2 regions of the Mangrovibacillus sp. Mu-81 genome follow, and region 2 is predicted to be linked to the other one. Evidence: riboswitches for the same ligand, from Rfam matches in the RefSeq annotation. Region 2 holds a riboswitch; the other holds the start of a gene.
What was found. Region 2 has a riboswitch for S-adenosylmethionine ahead of V6B33_RS04770 (O-acetylhomoserine aminocarboxypropyltransferase/cysteine synthase family protein). Riboswitches for the same ligand answer to the same signal wherever they lie in the genome.

Region 1 (9,883 bases), on a different contig from region 2:
GGCAAGCGGGATATCCGAAGGAAAATCGCTGTCCCTGGTATTTTGTTCGAAATCTGTCCTGCATTGTAAAGTCAACCGGATCCGGGAATCCCCACCGGCTTCTCATCATTTCATGAACACGCTCAGCGAGTCCTTCAGCAGTCTCAAGCGCTAATGCCTGGATGGCATGACTCTCAAGAAATTTCCCTTCTTGTTTTAATGATGCCGCCCATTCTCTGATTCGTCTGCCGGCTGTCACTGCAAAGAACCCTACGTAATCCATTTCACCGCTTCCGACAGGGCGCAGATAATCTGCCAAACAGAGATGCTGGTTGTTAACTTGTCTTGGAAAATGAAATCGTTCAATTTCTCTCGTTTTGTGATTTGGGTCGTAAATGACGACATCGTCCCCGTCAGATTGAGCCGGGAAAAAACGATACAGTGCTGCAGCGTGAATCAGCCCATTTGTTCTTGCTTTCTCAAATAAATGATCGGTTACTTTCTTTATTCGCAGTGTCCGTTCATCTTTCTCCTGGAGCAGCCTTGAGACTTTCCCTTTGATCCCGAGGTGATGACCCAGCAGCATTTGCTGATTAATATAGGGTTGTATTTGATCCAAAGAAAAGTCTTTAATGGTATGCGGCTTTAAATCAGGTGGAACATGTACTTGCACATCTTTAGATACTTTCGACCGGACCTTTACCGTAACCGATGCATCATTCCTTGTTTCCTTTTCTGTAGTGAGTTTGACTTCATTGAGTCTCTGTCGGCTTTCTTCCTCCAATTTCTTACGGGTCCTTTCATCCCGGACACCGTTGATGATGCTTAATCCATCCATGGCATCTTTGGCATACAGAACGAGCCCTTCATATTCCTTGGCAATTTTTGAAGATGTGAATTTTCTGGTCAGGGCTGCACCTCCTACAACGATTGGAACAGAAATGTCCGATTGTCTTAGATCTTGTGCTGTAATGACCATCTGTTGTGCGGATTTTACCAGGAGACCTGAAAGCCCCACAATATCTGGCTTTTCCGCTCTAATCACTTCAATCAATTCCTGAGGGGTCACTTTAATTCCCAAATCTTTCACGTCATACCCATTATTACTCAGAATAATGTCTACCAGATTCTTTCCGATATCATGGACATCTCCTTTAACCGTAGCAAGGATTACTTTCCCTTTGGTTGAAGATGTTTCATTCTGTTCCATATGCGGCTCCAGATGAGCTACTGATGCTTTCATGACCTCAGCACTTTGCAGCACTTCCGCTACGATCAGCTGATTATCATTAAATAATCGTCCGACTTCGCTCATTCCCTCCATTAATGGACCGTTTATGATCTCCAAGGGGGCATTGTATTGTTTTAAAGCCAGTTCAAGGTCAGGTATCAACCCTTCTTTTGTGCCTTCGACGACATAATGCGCCAGCCGTTCTTCGAGAGTCATTGTATTAACAGGTACCTTCAATTCCTTCTTCTTCCCTCTGTAGAACTCTGTGAAAGAAGCAAGCGCCACATCCGTGGTTTCAAACAGAAGCCTTTCTGCCTGCTCTACTTCTTCACGAGGGATGGAGGCAAACCGTTCGAGTTTCTCTGTATTCACGATCGCGTAATCAAGTCCTGCTTTGGTGCAATGATATAAAAATACGGCATTCAGCACTTCTCTTCCCACTGGAGGAAGACCGAAAGAAACATTGCTGATCCCAAGTATATGAGGGCACTCAGGCAGTAATTCCTTGATTCTCTTAATTCCTTCAACCGTTGCATTTGCAGAACCTATATATTGTTCATCACCTGTGCCTACCGGAAAAACGAGTGGATCAAAAATGATATCCTGGGGAGCGATTCCGTATTTTTCCGTTAACAGCTGATGCGACCTGAGAGCAATATCAACCTTCCTTTGTATTGTCACTCCCATTCCTTTTTCATCGATGGTTCCTACTACAACTGCAGCACCGTATTTCTTAATGAGCGGGGAAATCTTTTCGAACCGTTCTTCCCCATCCTCTAAATTAATGGAGTTGATAATTACCTTACCCTGTGAATATTTCAAAGCTGCCTCCAGAACTTCTTCATCGGTTGTATCGATGACAAGAGGAACTTTCACTTTTTTCACAACTTCCTGTATGAATGTATCCATATCTTCCGCTTCTTCTCTGTCAGGATCTGCAACACAAATATCGATGACCTGTGCACCATTTTTCACCTGTGATCTTGCGATTTCCGATGCTTTTTCAATTTTATTCTCAGCAATCAGTCTCTTGAACTTCCTGGAGCCGATTACATTCGTCCGTTCGCCTACCAATATAGGGCGGTTATCCTTGTCATCGTATAAAAACGGTTCAATACCCGAGACAGCGTGAGCATGTGAGTTGTTCGGAACTCTTGGAATATATCCTTTTACCAGCTCGGATAATGCCCTTATATGATCTGGAGTCGTCCCGCAACAGCCACCAACCAAGTTCAGCCACCCTTTTTCAAGGAACCCTTTCATTTTCAGACTGAGTGATTCCGGGGTTTCATTATAGTTCCCTTCCTCATCAGGCAGTCCGGCATTCGGATAACAGCTGACAAATGTCGTCGCTAAATTTGATAGTGAACGCAGATGATCCCGCATGAATTCAGGTCCTGTCGCACAGTTCAACCCGACTGCCAGAGGGTTCAGATGTTCCAATGATAAATAAAATGCTTCGATGTTCTGTCCTGCCAGTGTCGTACCCATCGGTTCTATTGTGCCTGATAAAAGGATAGGGACCTCCTTGCCGGTTTCTGCGAACGCAGCCTGGATACCAAGGTTTGCTGCTTTGACATTCAACGCATCCTGACTGGTCTCCAGCAACAGTACATCTACATCTCCATCCAGCAGTCCCTTCGCCTGTATGCGGTAATTATCGGACAATGCGTCGAAACTGATTCCACCTGTGACCGATAACGTTTTGGTAGTCGGTCCCATTGATCCGGCTACAAACCTTGGCCATTCGGGAGTCGTAAAGGATTTTACCGCTTTTCTTGCTATTTCTGCCGCAGTTTTATTTATTTCATAAGCTTGGGTACCTAATCCATATTCCTCAAGTACAATAGGGGTGCCTCCGAATGTGTTTGTCTCTACCACATCAGCGCCTGCCTGTAAATATTCACAATGGATATTGTAAATGACTTCCGGCGCAGTGATGACAAGATGTTCGTTGCACCCGTCCAGCTCCTCTCCACCGAAGTCTTCTGGTGTTAAGCCCGCCTCTTGAAGCATTGTTCCCATAGCCCCGTCGAGGACGAGTATTTTCTTTCTGAGCTGTTCTTCAAATAATGTGCTGCCCATATGGAGCCTCCATTTCTTTCCCGGCTTTTTCTTTCATATACTGAAGTAATTCTATACTCATATCGTATCGGACAAACGGGGTGATCAGGTAGATTCCGTTAAATAATTCAAGAGCTGAATCCAATAGCTCTTTGGCAATTCCCATTCCCGCTGCCCTTGTATGAACGGGGTCGGTACCTGCATTTTTCATCCTTTCTCTCGTTTCCACCGGGACTTTGATGCCAGGTACTTCATGGTGAAGGAACTCTGCATTCCTGGAACTCAATAAAGGCATGATTCCGATGAAAATCGGCGTATTTAAATGCCTGGTCGCTTCATGGATTTGGTACATCTCTTCTACACCAAATACCGGCTGAGATATGAAATAATCCGCTCCTGATTCAATTTTCCTCTCGAGTCGTTTTACTGATGCATCCAGATGTCTGAAATTCGGATTGAATGCAGCTCCAACCGAGAACTGTGTTTTTTGCCGGAGTGATTTACCGGAGAATGATATTCCTTCATTATTCTGCTTGATCAATTCAATCAATTCCAGACTAGAAAGGTCGTAGACGGAAGCTGCGCCGGGAAAATCCCCTATTTTTGCAGGATCCCCCGTAATGGCCAATATATTGTGAATCCCCAGCGTGCAGAGCCCCATCAAGTGGGATTGAAGGCCGATCAAATTACGGTCCCGGCATGTGATATGTACGAGCGGCGTAAGATCGTATCTTTCCTTGACCATCGTCCCAATCGCATCATTTCCGATCCTCGGGGAAGCCAAAGGATTGTCTGCAAGTGTGACGGCATCAATGCCTTCCTTCTTTAACGCTTTTACCCCTTGAAAAAATAGACTGGTATCGAGGTGCTTTGGGGGATCGAGCTCGACAATCACCGTTCTCTTTTCTTTTACTTTCTGATGAATCAATTTATCTTTTAAAGGGGGTGAAGTAATCTGTACACATCTTTTTGTTTTTACCTCTTTATCCGTAACCGGAACTCTGCTGGACAAATTCTTTGATACTGCCCGGATATGTTCGGGTGTGGTCCCGCAGCATCCACCTATTATCCTTGCACCCTGTTTCCTGAGGTCATTGCTTATCCTCCCGAAATATTCCGGTTCTGCAGAATAATAGAATCTCCCCTCTTCATAATTCGGCAGACTTGCGTTCGGATAGACTGATAGAAATGCATTGTTTGGGATTGGTACTTCTTCCAAGGAGGAAACCATATGATACGGACCCATCCTGCAATTGATCCCTACAACATCCGCCCCGAGGTTTTCCAGCTCCCGAAGCGCAGTATTTACGTTCATACCGTTTTGAAGTACTCCCGGTTCATGCATCGATACCTGCGCGATGACTGGCAGGTCTGTTTCCCGTTTGGCGATCTTAACGACTGTCGACAACTCCTCAAAATCATAATACGTTTCAAGGAGGATTCCATCGACTCCTTCAAGCAGCAGACAGTATAGCTGTTCACGGAAACTTCGTTTGATTTCCTCAAGAGATATATTCTGTTTTATCGCCCTGATTCCACCAATGGTCCCTGCAACATAGGTTTGGTCACCTGCTGCCTTTTTAGCAAGCCTTACTGCTGCAGTATTTATTTCCTTGACTGAGTCCTCCAATCCGTACCTCGAAAGTTTTTCATAGTTTGCGCCATACGTATTGGTCTGGATGATATCCGCCCCTGCATCTATATAATCTCTATGAACCTTGAAGACTTCATCCGGGTGGGAAAGGTTTAATTCCTCGAAACATCGATCCACACCGTATGAATACAATAAAGTCCCCATGGCTCCATCAGCTATCAAAATTTTCTCTTTTATCGATTGTATGAGCGGTTTCACATTATCCCTCCTTCTTCACAAGTGGATGATTTTATCATGAATCGATTCTATCTTGATTGAATTCAATCCCTGCTTAAGATCTTCAATTAACTCGTTTGTGTCTTCCAGTCCAACCGATAACCTCAAGAGGCCGTCTGTAATCCCGCGCCGCTCCCTTTCCGGCTGCGGCATGGATGCATGTGACATCTTTGCCGGGTAAGAAAGAATGGATTCAACAGCTCCAAGGCTAACAGCAAATACGGGAATCTTCACTGCTTTACTCAATCTTCTGACTTCAACTTCACTTTTTAAGCGGAAAGATAACACAGCACCCGGCCCTTCTGCCTGGCGAACATGGATCTCGTGTCCTTTGTGATAGCTTAATCCCGGATAATACACTTCCTCTACTTCTTCTCTCGTCTCCAGGAATCGGGAGATTTTATATGCGCTTTCTGAAGATTGTTTAAGCCGGACATGCAGGGTCTTCAATCCCCTTAATAATAGCCAGCTGTCCTGCGGCCCAAGTACAGCACCAAATGAGTTTTGTAAGAAAGCAAGCTTTTCTGCAAGTAATTCGTTTCCAGTCACCGCGAGTCCCGCAAGGACGTCACTGTGACCAGCCAGAAACTTGGTCGCGCTGTGCAATACTACATCAATACCAAGTGACAAAGGTCTCTGCAGCAGCGGGGTCATAAACGTATTATCTAAAAATGTGTAGCAATCATTTGCTTTGGCCAGTTTCACAATTCCTTCAATGTCAGTTATGTTCAGCAATGGATTAGAAGGAGTTTCAATATAAATCACTTTCGTATTTGGTCTGATCGAACGGGCAACTTCATGAAGATCCCTCATATCAACAAAGGAATACTGAATACCAAACCGGTTTAATACCTCTGTAATCAATCGGTAAGTGCCTCCATATACTTCTTCCGAAATAAGAACATGGTCCCCCTTGGAAAGGATCAGGAAACTTGTGGAAATCGCAGCCATGCCTGATGAAAATGCAAAGCCTCTTACACCGCCTTCCAGTTCAGCGATCGTCTCTTCCAACGTTTCTCTGGTAGGGTTTCCTGAACGACTGTAATCATAGGCGCCAAACTGATCGAAATTACTCTGATGAAAAGTGGTAGCGTGATAGACAGGTGTAGAAACCGCTCCAGTATGAGCATCATATCCGTGAGAGTGAAGCAGGGAAGTTTGCCGTGAATATGTTTTTTTACCCATGAATAATCGCCTCTCCTCTTAACTGATTAAATACATTCTCTAAGTCCGAAATGATATCATCCACATGCTCAATGCCAACTGAAAATCTCAACAGCCGATTACAAATTCCCAGCCTATTCCTTTCCATTACAGGTATATCTGCATGTGTCTGTGCAGCCGGATACGTAATGAAACTTTCAACCCCTCCAAGACTTTCAGCAAACGTGATGACTTTGAGTTTCTGCAGAAATGGACCAACCCATTCTTCCCTTGTAATCCGGAATGACAGCATCCCGCCTCTGCCGGTATACAGCACATCACTCACACAATCATGATTCTTCAGGTATTCTGAAATTACCCTTGCATTTTTTTCATGCTGAGCCATTCTTATACTTAGTGTTTTCATGCCTCGAAGAAGCAGCCAGCTGTCAAAAGGGGAAAGGACGGCACCGATGGAATTCTGAATGATGAAGAGCTTCTCACCCAATTCCTCACTATTAACGATGGCCGCCCCTGCAAGGACATCATTGTGACCGCCTAAATATTTCGTAGCACTGTGAACGACGATATCCGCCCCTTCTGTAATCGGCTTTTGCAGAATCGGGGTATAAAACGTGTTGTCCACGATCAGCAGCAGGTTATGACCTTGAGCAATGGAGGAAACGGCTGAAATACTGGTTTCATTCATCAACGGATTAGTTGGCGTCTCAAGAAATATCGCTTTTGTTCTACCATTCAACTTTTCTGTAATCCGGCTATCATCATGCATATCCACGAAATGAAACCTGATTCCATATTGTTTTTCAAACTGAAGAAATAAACGATAGCTGCCCCCGTATAGATCTTGGGAAACAATCAATTCATCGCCTGTTGTGAATAGACTCAGAACAGCTTGAATGGCTGCCATCCCCGAACTGAATGCCAAAGCCCTATGTCCTTCTTCCAGCTTAGCAAGTGTATCTTCTACTATGGACCTGGTAGGATTTCCAGTTCGGGAATAATCAAATCCTGTTGATTGTCCGATAGCCTTGTGTTCATATGCTGTTGACAAATGAATGGCGGGGCTGATGGCCCCTGTGCCTGCGTCCGTACGATTTCCGGATTGAACGAGAATTGTATCGATATGTTTTTTCAACTTTGCAGCTCCTTTTCTCTTTTTTACACGAAAAGGGGTAAAAAACAAAAAGCCCTCTTATCAAAATAAGAAGGCTTCTATCGTTCATTCTCCCTCTTATCGTTCAAGTTGATTACAACTTGCTGGAATTAGCACCATGCGCCATGCTGGTTGCTGAGGTGTCACAGGGCCAGTCCCTCTACCTCTCTGGATAAGAATCTATTTGGTTTTATTAAATCCAGCAATCACTTTACTGAAATAACTTCTTCATAACTTACACCATACTTTATTAATTGTCAATGAAAATTATGAATACTTTGTCATTTTTAATGCTTTAAGCAGTTATTGATTTGATGAGTTTGTTAAATATTGATGGACTGTTAAACAAACAAATGTTTAATTCATCAACATCAAGTCTATATGTATATAAATACTAGAATAGGATGTGATCAGTTATGAAGGGCGTAACGTTCCAAGGGAAAGAAAAGATGATGGTCAAAGAAGTTGAAACACCTGATATCCAGGAAGCTACAGACATGATTGTGCGAATCACAGCAAGTGGGATATGCGGTTCTGACCTTCACCTATACCACGGCGGGATAGAACCTCAACAAGATTATGTCGTGGGACACGAGCCAATGGGGATTGTCGAGGAAGCAGGTTCCGAAGTGAAAAGTCTTAAAAAAGGGGACCGTGTCGTCATCCCTTTCAATATCGGCTGTGGAGAGTGTTTCTTCTGCAAGAATCAGATGGAAAGTCAGTGTGATGATTCCAATCCCCATGGAGAAATAGGAGGTCTGTTTGGATTTACTGAAATGATGGGAGGTTATCCGGGCGGACAGGCAGAATATCTTCGAGTGCCTTATGCTGACTTTACATCATTTAAAGTACCCGAGACCAGTAACCTCGATGACGAAAGTGTCCTCTTCCTTTCGGATGTCATACCTACAGCTTATTGGAGCGTTGAAAACAGCGGGGTAAAAGAAGGGGATACTGTCATTGTTCTTGGGAGCGGCCCGATAGGACTGATGGCTCAAAAGTTTGCCAAATTAAAAGGCGCCGATCGAGTCATTGCTGTTGATCAGGTTGAGCACCGCCTGGATCATGCTAAACGCACAAACAGTGCTGAAATATACAATTTCAAAGAAACCCCTGACATCGGATCTGTCCTTCACGAATTTACTAAAGGAGGCGCTGATGTGGTCATTGACTGTGTAGGAATGGATGGTACCGTCCCTCCCGAAGAGACATTAGGATCAGATTTCGATAATCAATTCGGAACCATCAGTCCAATTAAAACCGCCTCACAAGCTGTCAGAAAATTCGGTACAGTGCAATTGACAGGTGTTTATGGGACGGAGGCAAACCGTTTTCCCTTAGGCGACTTCTTCAGCAGAAATGTCTCCATCAAAATGGGGCAGGCTCCTGTCATACATCTTATGCCTAAATTGTATGATATGATAGAAAACAACGAATTTGACCCTACCGATATCATCACTCATCGTTTACCACTTGAAGAGGCGGCAAAGGGTTATGATATTTTTGATGAGAAAGCGGACGGCAATATTAAAGTGATTTTAAAACCATAATAATTTTGATTAGAAAAGCTGCCATATCACTTGGGATGGCAGCTTTTTTATATTCTTCTTCAAGAATGAAGGATTCCGATTTTCCTTTTCACCTCTTGCAAAAGTGGACGGGTTTTCTTTCTTGCTTTTTCTGCACCCTGCAGTAAAACTTCATTAAGCTTTTCAGGAGATGCCATCAACTCATTGTATCTGTCACGCGGCTCCTCCAAATACACATTCATAACATCAAAAAGCTCTTTCTTGGCTTCTCCCCATGAAATTCCCGACAGGAAGCGATTTCTCATTTCTGAGGTTTGTATGTCTGTCGCAAATTCTTTATATAACGAGTATATTACAGATGCATCCGGATCCTTCGGCGCTCCAGGCGGGCTGGAATCTGTCTTGATCTTATTTATGAGTTTTTGCAGCTTTTTCGGTTCCTCGAATAATGGGATGGTATTGTTATAGCTTTTACTCATCTTGCGTCCATCCAATCCCGGGAGCACAGCGGTTTCTTTTTCAATGACATACTGAGGAAGTGTGAATGTGTCACCGTAGGTATGATTAAAGCTTTCAACGATGTCCCTTGCGATTTCAACATGCTGAATTTGATCCCTGCCCACAGGAACAATTTCAGTTTGGAAGAGCAGGATATCCGCAGCCATCAAGATCGGATACGTAAACAACCCCATATTCACTCCTGTATCAGCCTCTCTTCCAATCTCGATATTTTCCTCGACAATGGATTTATATGCATGTGCCCGGTTCATCAATCCCTTAGGAGAAAAACAGGCTAATATCCAGCTTAATTCAAAAATATCCGGGACATCTGATTGCCTGTAAAATATCGCTTTCTCAGGATTAAGCCCTAAAGCTAGCCATGTAGCAGCAAT
Region 2 (9,883 bases):
AAAACAATACCGGGTGCAGAATAAACTTACCTAAAGCTTTCAAGACGTCCAGTAACCAAAGCTCGACCAATGAAACGTCACCTCCTCTTTTAAATTGTTATCTATTATTTTATCAAAATCCACATCTAAAACCTATTGCAATTTTTTTCTGATTCTATTACATTTGAAAGTTATCGTTTATACAGAGAGGAAATGAACGTGGAAATCACCTGTAGAAATGTCACTGGTCTGCAATACTTCGACAGCATCCCCGATATTTTCCCGGGAAATGATGTCGGAATTTCTCCTATTCTAAAGAAAAAAGCCAAGAATGGGAGGGAGTCTCCTCTTTCTCAGCTAATCAGGTCAATGAAAATAGCGATTCCAGAAGTTTTTGAACACCACAAACGCAAATCCCAGATAATCGAATGGGAAATCATCCTGAATGTCACTCTCTAAATAATACATGGCTCGCCTCCTTTATGAGCGTTCATTCAGCCATTCTTTCAAGGCTTGGGGGACGCTGTTTTTTATCAAGCTAGCATGCCCGCCTTCCACCACTTCCAAATGTTTGTCGAGGCTGGAAACGATTTTCAGCAGCGGGGAAGAAATGTCGGCAGGAACCATATGATCGTATTGGGATGAAATCATGAATATATTCGACGAGATATTTTTCAAGTCAATCCGTTTCCCTCCCAGTTCAAAGCCGCCGTTCACCAACACGTTCCTCTTTACGAATAACTCTAGTAAATCCAATGCAAATGCACCTGTCATCGGTATATGATCATTGGTCCATTGGTTGAAACGATACCAATAGTATGTGTGTTCAGAATCGTAAGATTTCGTCAACAGAGAGAGATAAGGTGATAAGTAGATCGGTGAAGTCAACAGGCGCATCCCAGCTTTCACCAGCACACTTGGGATCGTTCCCATGCTTTCGATCAGCGGTTTAACATCCAACTCCCCATTTTTCATAGCTTTGATCCATTCGCTTAATTCCGGAATGGTTTGAAAGTCGATCGGTGTGACGAAGAGCAGGAGATTTTTTACAATGTCCGCCCGCAAAGAGGCATACATGGCTGCGAGCGTGCCACCGAGACAGAAGCCGGCAAGCGAAAGCTGAGCTTGTCCGCTATGCTGGATCGTCTGTTGGATGGCACCGTCAATATACTCAAACAGATAGTTCTCTAGACCGATGGAGCGATCCTCCAAAGAGGGCTCTCCGAATTCATAGAGATAGACATCGTAGCCTTCCTTTAGAAACTGTCCTATCATGCTGTATTCCTTCGTCAAATCAAGAATGCCCGGTTTGTTTATATGTGAATACAGAAGGAACAGAGGAATCCGGCCGTTCGGCTCCCCGGGCGGATAATGCCAGAGCGTGCTGCTTCCCTTCTTCCAAATAGCCTCCCGCGGGTAATTCGGTTTCCATTCTTCATTCATCATGATCGTTTTAATAAACCCTATCCAGCGTTCCAATTCTTTGTTATATTCCAGATTATCTTCCATAGCTTCACCTCCCTCATATGACGTTTTCGATCAAGGTCCTTTGATTGAGAAATTTCAAAAACATCAGCACGTGACCCAGGATTTCGATAATCCCCATGATCGATTCCATTAATTCTTTAAAAGCAGTCACATATTCTCTCTGATTGATTTCTGCTTTGATTGCCTGATTGATTTCCAACTCTGCCTTCGTCCCTGCACGCTTTATTTCTCTATACCATTCATCCATTTTACAAATCTCCTTTTTATGCCATTGCGGATATCCCGCCGTCCACGATTAAAATGTGGCCATTCACATACTGAGAAGCAGACGAGGAAAGAAAAACCGCAATCCCTTTCAAATCTTCCCCTTCTCCGAATCGATTCGCAGGAATCTTCTGCATGATTGCTGCCCCCTGCTGTTCAAAAAGCTGCTTCGTGATTTTAGTAGGAAAGAATCCCGGTGCAATCGCGTTCACCTGAATATTATGCCGGGCGAGTTTTACGGCAAGGTCCTTCGTTAACGTAATGACCGCTCCTTTACTCGCGTTGTAAGGAACCGTATCCATCAATCGGGGATCCGTCCCTCCAAACCCGGTCACCGAAGCGATATTGATGATCTTTCCGGTTTGCTGCCTGATCATGACCTTCGCTACTTCCTGCGAAAACATGAAAGTCCCCTTCACATTCACTTCCATGACCTTGTCCCACTTATCGGGAGGCACATCTACAAACGGTCCCGCCCATGAAGTGCCGCTATTATTGATTAAAATATCAATCCTGCCAAACTCTCTCACCGTCTCTTCCACTACGTTGACCACATCTTCTTTATTCGTGACGTCACAAGCTAAAGCGAGAGACCTCACCCCCAGCTCCAGCAGTGAATCCCTCACTTCCTCACATGCTGAAAGATTTCTCGAGCAAACGACAACATGAGCACCAGCTTCACCCAGCGCAAGCGCCATCACTTTCCCGAGACCCCGTCCGCCGCCGGTCACAATCGCCACTTTCTCTCTTATATCAAACACGATATTCTCCTCCTTTCTATTAAATATGTCTCACTTTATATAATAGATTTTGCTGGAAAAACAGTGCATGAATTCAGGGGAAATAGTAGAATTGATTGATTTGCCTGTGGGGGTGAATGCGGTGGATTGTGAGGGGATGGTGCCTGGCTTGGTTTGGTGGTTTTGAGCCTGGCTCGTTTGTGCCGGTTTGAGCCTGGCTCGATGCGCGGGTTGGTGCCTGGCACAATCTAAAGGATTTGTACCAGGCACCATTAGCCGACTTTGTACCTGGTACAATAACCGGTTTGTGTACCAGGTACACTAAACTCACTATGTACCAGGTACACTCTAATGCCTCACTCCAATCTCCCCCAAAAGAAACAGACCGCCTCCTGTATAGGAAGCGGTCTTGATTCTGGTTACTCGGTTTGAGCCCCGGCCTTTGCAATGCGGTTTACGTATTCGATTGCGGATTGGAGCTGGAGGTCGTTCTTTTCGTTTTGGACTTGCTGGTAGATTTCGGCCTGCAGGTGTTCGGCTGTTTTTGCATCGATGACCCCGTTTGCGTCGAGACCTTGCTGGATTTGGAATTCTTTGACGGCCTGTTCTGTTTTCTTGCTGTAATAGCCGTCTGAACGGTCGAGCATGAATCCGAGGCCTTTCAGCATTTCCTGTGCGTTTTTCACTTGGTCGTTATTCATTTCCGGCTTTAGCGGCTTGTCGAGTTGAAGAGGATGGGCGTAATAGTAGGCCGGTTGTTTGACCGGGATATCCGGCATGATCCCCTTCTTGTGAATCCAGTTCCCGTTCGGGGTGAGCCACTTGTACATGGTCAGCTTGATGTTGCTGCCGTCACCCATCGGAACGGCTTGCTGGACCGTGCCTTTTCCGAAGCTCTTCGTACCGATCAGCGGGTATCCTTCCGTTTCCTTCAGTGCCCCGGCGAGGATTTCTGATGCCGATGCGCTGCCCTCGTCGATCAGGACGACAACCGGATAGGCTTTTTTCTTTTTGTTGCTGGAGAAGGATTTCATGACTTCCCCGCTGCGTTCCTGGATCTGGATGTAAGGCTTCTTGCCTGTTACAAACTCCTGAAGGATCTGTTCGACGCTAGACAGCAGACCGCCCGGGTTGCCGCGGACATCGATCACGAGTCCTTTCACGTTTTTCTTTTCAAGTTCTGCCAGCTGCTTTTTAAAATCGACTGCGGTATTTTCAGAGAATGTGGTGATCTGGATATATCCGGCGGTGACCCCGTTCACTTTTTTCACATCCGAATGGACAGTTTCGACCGGTATATCGTCCCTTTTGACGGCGACTTCAATCGGATCCGACACGCCTTCCCTCAGCACTTCCAGTTTCACTTTGGTGCCCTTTTTTCCTCTTATCTTAAGAGTGGCTTCATACAGATCCAGGCCGTCGATGCTGCTGCCGTCGATTTTGACGATGCGGTCATTCGGTTTCAGACCTGCTTCTTCTGCAGGCGAATTTTTAAAAGGGGCAACGATGACCAGTTTCCCGTCCATCATCGTGACTTCTGCCCCGATTCCTTCAAAGGAAGAATCGAGCGCGTCATTAAACTGTGATGCTGTTTCGGCGTTCATATAGACCGAGTAGGGATCGTTCAAGGTCTTCAGCATCCCTTGTATCGCGCCCTCCACAAGCTCCCCTTTGTTTACATCCTGAAAAAATTTCTCACTGATCAAATCATACGCCACTTCTACTTTATGAAGCTTGTCATTTACTTCGCCTTTGCCGCTGAACTCTGTTAGCCCGTCCCCTGAATCGGTAAAATCAAACAGGGTGACCCCTCCGTACATTCCGCCTGCCCCGATCAGCATGCTGATCACAATTGCAATGATAAGCTTTCTGCCTCTCAACTCCATTTTTCCCCCTCCAACTTGTTGTCATGACTGATAAGAAAAGTGCCGGCTGCCATCGGTTGAAGATTGATTGTCCATTTCCGGATCATTCAGCAGTACTGCTTGTCTCCTTTTTTCACCAAAGTATGGCTCAGCAGCCGGACACTACGAAAAGCGCTGCGATTCTTATCCAAAGAAAAAGACACCACACAAAAACGCGCTGTAGGCGGTGCGATGTCTTTGCTTATTTAACTATATGTTGGAGGGGGACGGGTTATGATACTTTAGCCGTTCACAACGCGATTGGGTTGAAATTGTTTCAGATGGGAGGAAATCATGCTCCCCCATTTCTCGAATTCCACCAGAAAACCGTCATGGCCAAACGCAGTGGAGACAAAATAATGCCTTCCTGACCGAACCTGATGTGTGAAGCTTTCGAGATATTCGGGAGAGTAAATCAAATCACCTTCGTAGCTGACCGTGATCAGTTCAGTTGGATAATTTCCCGCTATGTCATCAAGCGTGCATCCGCGGTTCCTGCTCAAGTCATGCGAATTCATGGCTTTCAGGAGTGTCAGGTAACTGTTCGGATCGAAACGCTTTGCAAGCTTCTTTCCCTGGTAATTCAAATAACTTTCAACTTTAAAAGAAGACTGTGTTTCTTCACGCTTGAAGCGGTCGTCAAAAAGACGTGGTGTCCTGTACGTGACCATCCCGGCCATTCTCGCAATCTCCAACCCTTTCAGGACCGCGCCTGGCAGGTAATGACCGTGTTGAAAATCGGGATCCGATTCGATCGCCTGGATGCCGATATGATTAAATGCCAGCCCGTAGTCGCTGAGAGCTGGTGTGACGGCAAGCGCGAATACTTTGTCGACGAAGGATGGGTACATCATGCCCCACTCCAATGCCTGCATTCCGCCCAAAGAACCGCCGACCACTGCATGAAGATGAGCGATCGACAGTTCTTTCAGAGCAAGATATTGAGCGTTGACCATGTCTCTTACGGTGACGTCCGGAAATTGTCGGCCAAATGGTTTCCCTGTTGCGGGGTTGATGGATGCCGGACCGGTGCTGCCGTCGTTGCCGCCCAGCACGTTAAAAGAAAGAATTGTGTACTCGTCAGTATCCAAGTACGAATGGGGACCTATGAGGCCGTCCCACCACCCTTTGCAGTCCGGCGTCCCTTTTACAAGGTGATTGCCAGTGAGTGCGTGACAGATAAGGATGACCGGTCCTTCCGTCCTGCCGAGCCTTTCATACACAAGCTCCACCTGTTCAAGCGTGCTGCCGCATTCCAAGGTCAGGGATGGGATCGTAATGGAGTTCACTTCATATTGTGTGTTACTGGTGTGCGGGTTCTCCATTCCGTCGCCTCCTTTTTTGGTGAGTGATTGGGGGGGAAGAGGGTCAGATTGAGCTGTCCGCCCCCCATTGTTCTATTTTTTATTTTCAAATGCGTGGCCATTGAAATCGCCCGGATTATACCGGTGATGCAGCCAGTGCCGCTTCGATCGCGTGATCCAGGTCTTCCAACAGGTCTTTAGCCGACTCCAATCCGACCGATAAGCGTACCAATTCTTCCGTAACACCGGTTGAACGCAGTTCCTGATCATTCAATTGCTGATGGGTTGTCGAAGCAGGATGGATGATGAGTGACTTTGCATCCCCCACGTTTGCCACATGTGACCAGAGGGTGATGTTGTCCACGACTTTGCGTCCGGAATCCCTTCCGCCTTTGATGCCGAAGACGACGATCGAGCCTGCTCCTTTTGGCAGATATTTTTGAGCCAGTGCATGTGACGGATGCTGTTCGAGACCTGGATAGGACACCCACGCCACACCGCTGTGCTGATTGAGGTGCTCAGCGATTTTCAATGCGTTTTCCGTGTGTCTTTCGATTCGCAGGTGCAGCGTTTCAAGCCCCTGCAGGAGCAGGAACGCGTTTTGCGGGCTTAAGCACGCCCCGAAGTCACGCAGCAGCTGGACCCTTAATTTTGTAATGAAAGCTGCTTCGCCGACATCGATTCCAAAGCGGATTCCATTGTAGCTTGGATCTTCTTCTACAAAGCCCGGGAATTTCTTGTTATTCCAGTCAAACTTGCCGCCGTCGACCACGAGTCCGCCGATCGCTGTACCGTGGCCGCCAATCCATTTCGTGGCGGAATGGATGACAATGTCCGCTCCCCATTCAATCGGCTTGGTGAGATACGGAGTGGCGAATGTGTTATCGATGATCAGTGGAATTTCGTTGTCATGCGCCACTTTCGCAACAGCTTCAATGTCAAGAACGTGAAGGCTCGGATTTCCGATCGTTTCGGCAAAAACAGCCTTCGTTTTCGGCGTGATCGCGTTCCGGAAGTTCTCCGGATCGGTCGGGTCGACGAAGTGCACCTTGATGCCGTACTTCGGAAGCGTCGTGGAGAAGAGGTTGTATGTTCCGCCGTATAGATTCGTAGCAGCGACGATTTCATCCCCTGCTCCAGCGATATTCAAGATGGACAACGAAATCGCAGCCATCCCGGAAGAAACACCGAGAGCGCCGATCCCGCCTTCCAGCAGGGCAATCCGCTTTTCAAGAACATCGACCGTCGGATTCATGATACGGGAGTAAATATTCCCCTCCTCTTCAAGACCGAATAATTTCGCAGCGTGTTCGCTGTTATCAAATACATATGAAGTCGTCTGGTAAATCGGCACCGCACGTGAACCTGTTGATGGATCGGGCTCCTGGCCCCCGTGAAGTAATACCGTTTCTACATCGAATGATTTTGTCATAATGAATTCCTCCTGGCAATTTGGTTTGTTGGTTTTCCATTGACTTTTTGCGTAGTAATGTTTTGAATGCTTGCAGATTGGCGGTTTCGGGTTTGGATTCATCAGACTTGCGAAATGGTGAGTAGTGAGTAGCGAGCTGCCTTCACCGACCCGGCAATCATTCTAGGAATTTTTTAAGAGAAGAGGAAAAATCAAAAACCCCCTTCCTAAGAAGAGGGTCTAATTTAATAGGCGGTCCTCCTCTTATCTTTCAGACAAATGTCTGCAGGAATTAGCACCTTTTCATGCAGTCGCAGAACTTCCTGCGAGCATGAAGGTTGCCGGGCTTCATCGGGCCTAGTCCCTCCGCCTCTCTGGATAAGAGCGATTAAGTTGTCAATAAGTAGTGCGTTGAAATGAATTATAAAGGCATCTTCACTCAACGTCAAGAGTGTTTTCTGATTTTTTTAATTATTTTATACATTTTGTGATTGCTTCGTTGAATTGGGTGACGATGTCCTCTGCGTCTTCGATTCCTAAAGATATTCGCACGACATATGTGTTTATGCCCAATTTTTCCTGTGCTTCTCTCGGCAGTGCCCGATGTGAAGTGCCGAGCGGATAGGAGACGGTCGTTTCCACTCCTGCAAGGGTCGGCACGATTTTGATCCAGCCGAGAGATTTGAAGAATGTACTGATATCGCATGATGCATCTAGCTCGATGGTCACGATCGCTCCGTTACCTTTTTCAGAAAGATCATGCGGGTAATATACATGTTTTACGTGTTGATTCGTTCTTAAGTTTTCACTGAGCTGGCCGGCGTTATGGGCCTGCGCACCCATGCGGAGGCCAAGTGTTTTTGCCCCTCTTGCAGTCAGCCATGCTTCAAATGGACTTAGATTGGAGCCCATGTTGACTACTTTTTCCCTTGCTTTTTTTACGAGGTCTTCTTTCCCGGTCACGACGCCTGCCGTGATGTCGCTGTGTCCACCGATATATTTGGTGGCACTGTGAGCAACGAGATCGACTCCTTCAAGATAAGGCTGTCGCAAGTATGGAGTAGCGAATGTGTTATCGATGATCGTTTTGAGCTGATGTTTTTCGGCAAGCTCCACCAACTGTGGGATGTCTTCCACCCTCATGAATGGATTGGTGACTGTTTCGCTGTAAAGCAGTTTAGTATGAGGTGTGATGGCGTGTTCAATTTCTTCACGGTTGGTGAAGTCGACGAAAGTTGTCGTGATTCCGAACCCCTTCAACTCTTCCTTCAGCATATGGAAGGTGCCTCCATACAGGTCCTCAGCTGCTACGATGTGGTCGCCGGATTTCACAACCGCAAGTACAGCAGCCAGAATCGCCGACAAGCCTGAAGATGTCGCAACCCCGGCAGACGCGCCTTCAAGTGCAGCTACCATCTGACCTAGTTCGTCCGTGTTCGGATTCCCCGTCCGCGTGTAGAGGTAAGGTGATTTTCCTTCATAGAAACCTTCAAGCTCTTCCAGTGATTGAAATGAAAAAGCGGAAGTCTGGTAGATCGGGGTCGTCTTGCTGCGGATATCCCCGGTTCCTTTTAACTGGCTATGTACGACTTTTGTTGTGAACTTCATGATTGTCATCCTTCCTCTTAGATCAATTGGCTTTAGAAGAGTGTATCATATTCAGAAGATTGTGAGGAAGAGAAATGTTTCGGTTGTCGGATTATTTTTTTGGAGGATGTGGTTGTAGGCTTGGAGATTTTTCGACAAGTTGCGCAATTATCTGGAATCCGGCGCAATAAATTCATATGCGGCTCAAATATTGTGGAAGGGGAGCAATTATCTAGTAACCAGAGCAATTATTGAAAAAGTGGCACAATTATCCTGTAAAGCAGCGCAATTCTTAATCTCAGCCGTACAATTTCACTGTTTAATTTCATGCCGAATACTTATTTATCCTAATCTTACAGAGAAAAATGATAGAATCATGTCAATTTCAAAACAAAAAACCTGCCGCAATTTCCACAGCAGGTTCCTCGCCCATCATCTACACTCGTTCCAAACAACCGATCAAGCGATTTTCAATATTGAGCGCGAGCGTTTTCAGTTCATCATGATCGACGAGCTCGATCAGTTTGCTTGGTTTGGCCATGCCCACTTTCGTCTTGCCGTTTTCTGTGTAGACGGTCACCTTACACGGCAGGAAGTAGCTAACCAGCATGCTCTGTTCGAGGACTTTTTTCGCTTCATGGGGATTGCACACTTCCAGAACGAGCACTTCTTCATCGAATTCCAGGCCTTTGTCTTTAAGTTTCCCGGCAAGATCCAGATTCCATAGAACACCAAAGCTTTCTTCTTTCAGAGCAGCCTCCACCTTCTCCGCTGCTTCCTTTACATTCATCGAAACTTCCTTTGTGTAATGAAACATCCAGTACTCCTCCTTCATTTTCTCTCACATCATAGTGTCTTCAACAATAATATTCCCATACTATTAATATACCTCGTGGAGTATCATTTAAACGTCAAGGGTGAGGGTCGGGCTTTCACGCCTCAGTCCATTCCTTCGACCATTTCATCCATCATGTCTTCGTTCATGGGACCGACGATTTTATGCCTGATTTGACCATTAGTGTCGATCATGTAGGTGGTCGGAATCGTGAAGGCGCGGTATTCTTCGCCGATTTCACCGTCTTCGTCCAGCGGGATTGGGAAGGTCAGTTCGTAGCCGTCAACGAATTCTTGGACGGCGTCTTTTCCTTCGTCCATGCTTGTCAGGTTCACCGCCAGGATTTCGACATTTTCTTTGTCTGCATTTTT

Region 1: linked by a shared signal. The riboswitch ahead of V6B33_RS10170 (methionine biosynthesis PLP-dependent protein) and the one ahead of V6B33_RS04770 (O-acetylhomoserine aminocarboxypropyltransferase/cysteine synthase family protein) in region 2 are both predicted to bind S-adenosylmethionine.

Annotation. Positions count from the first base shown of each region.
Region 1 is NZ_JBAJHU010000003.1:611,871-621,753, reverse strand. It holds gene metH (methionine synthase) at 1-3,295, opposite strand, end outside; gene V6B33_RS10180 (bifunctional homocysteine S-methyltransferase/methylenetetrahydrofolate reductase) at 3,276-5,126, opposite strand; gene metC (cystathionine beta-lyase) at 5,142-6,329, opposite strand; gene V6B33_RS10170 (methionine biosynthesis PLP-dependent protein) at 6,322-7,443, opposite strand; SAM riboswitch class I at 7,537-7,640, opposite strand; gene V6B33_RS10165 (zinc-dependent alcohol dehydrogenase) at 7,878-9,011, shown strand; gene V6B33_RS10160 (tryptophan--tRNA ligase) at 9,071-9,883, opposite strand, start outside.
Region 2 is NZ_JBAJHU010000002.1:206,619-216,501, forward strand. It holds gene V6B33_RS04740 (PDZ domain-containing protein) at 1-70, opposite strand, end outside; gene V6B33_RS04745 (alpha/beta fold hydrolase) at 460-1,488, opposite strand; gene V6B33_RS04750 (hypothetical protein) at 1,502-1,714, opposite strand; gene V6B33_RS04755 (SDR family oxidoreductase) at 1,731-2,492, opposite strand; gene V6B33_RS04760 (S41 family peptidase) at 2,891-4,357, opposite strand; gene metX (homoserine O-acetyltransferase MetX) at 4,618-5,700, opposite strand; gene V6B33_RS04770 (O-acetylhomoserine aminocarboxypropyltransferase/cysteine synthase family protein) at 5,816-7,111, opposite strand; SAM riboswitch class I at 7,352-7,475, opposite strand; gene V6B33_RS04775 (trans-sulfuration enzyme family protein) at 7,562-8,698, opposite strand; gene V6B33_RS04780 (DUF302 domain-containing protein) at 9,114-9,494, opposite strand; gene V6B33_RS04785 (peroxiredoxin family protein) at 9,617-9,883, opposite strand, start outside.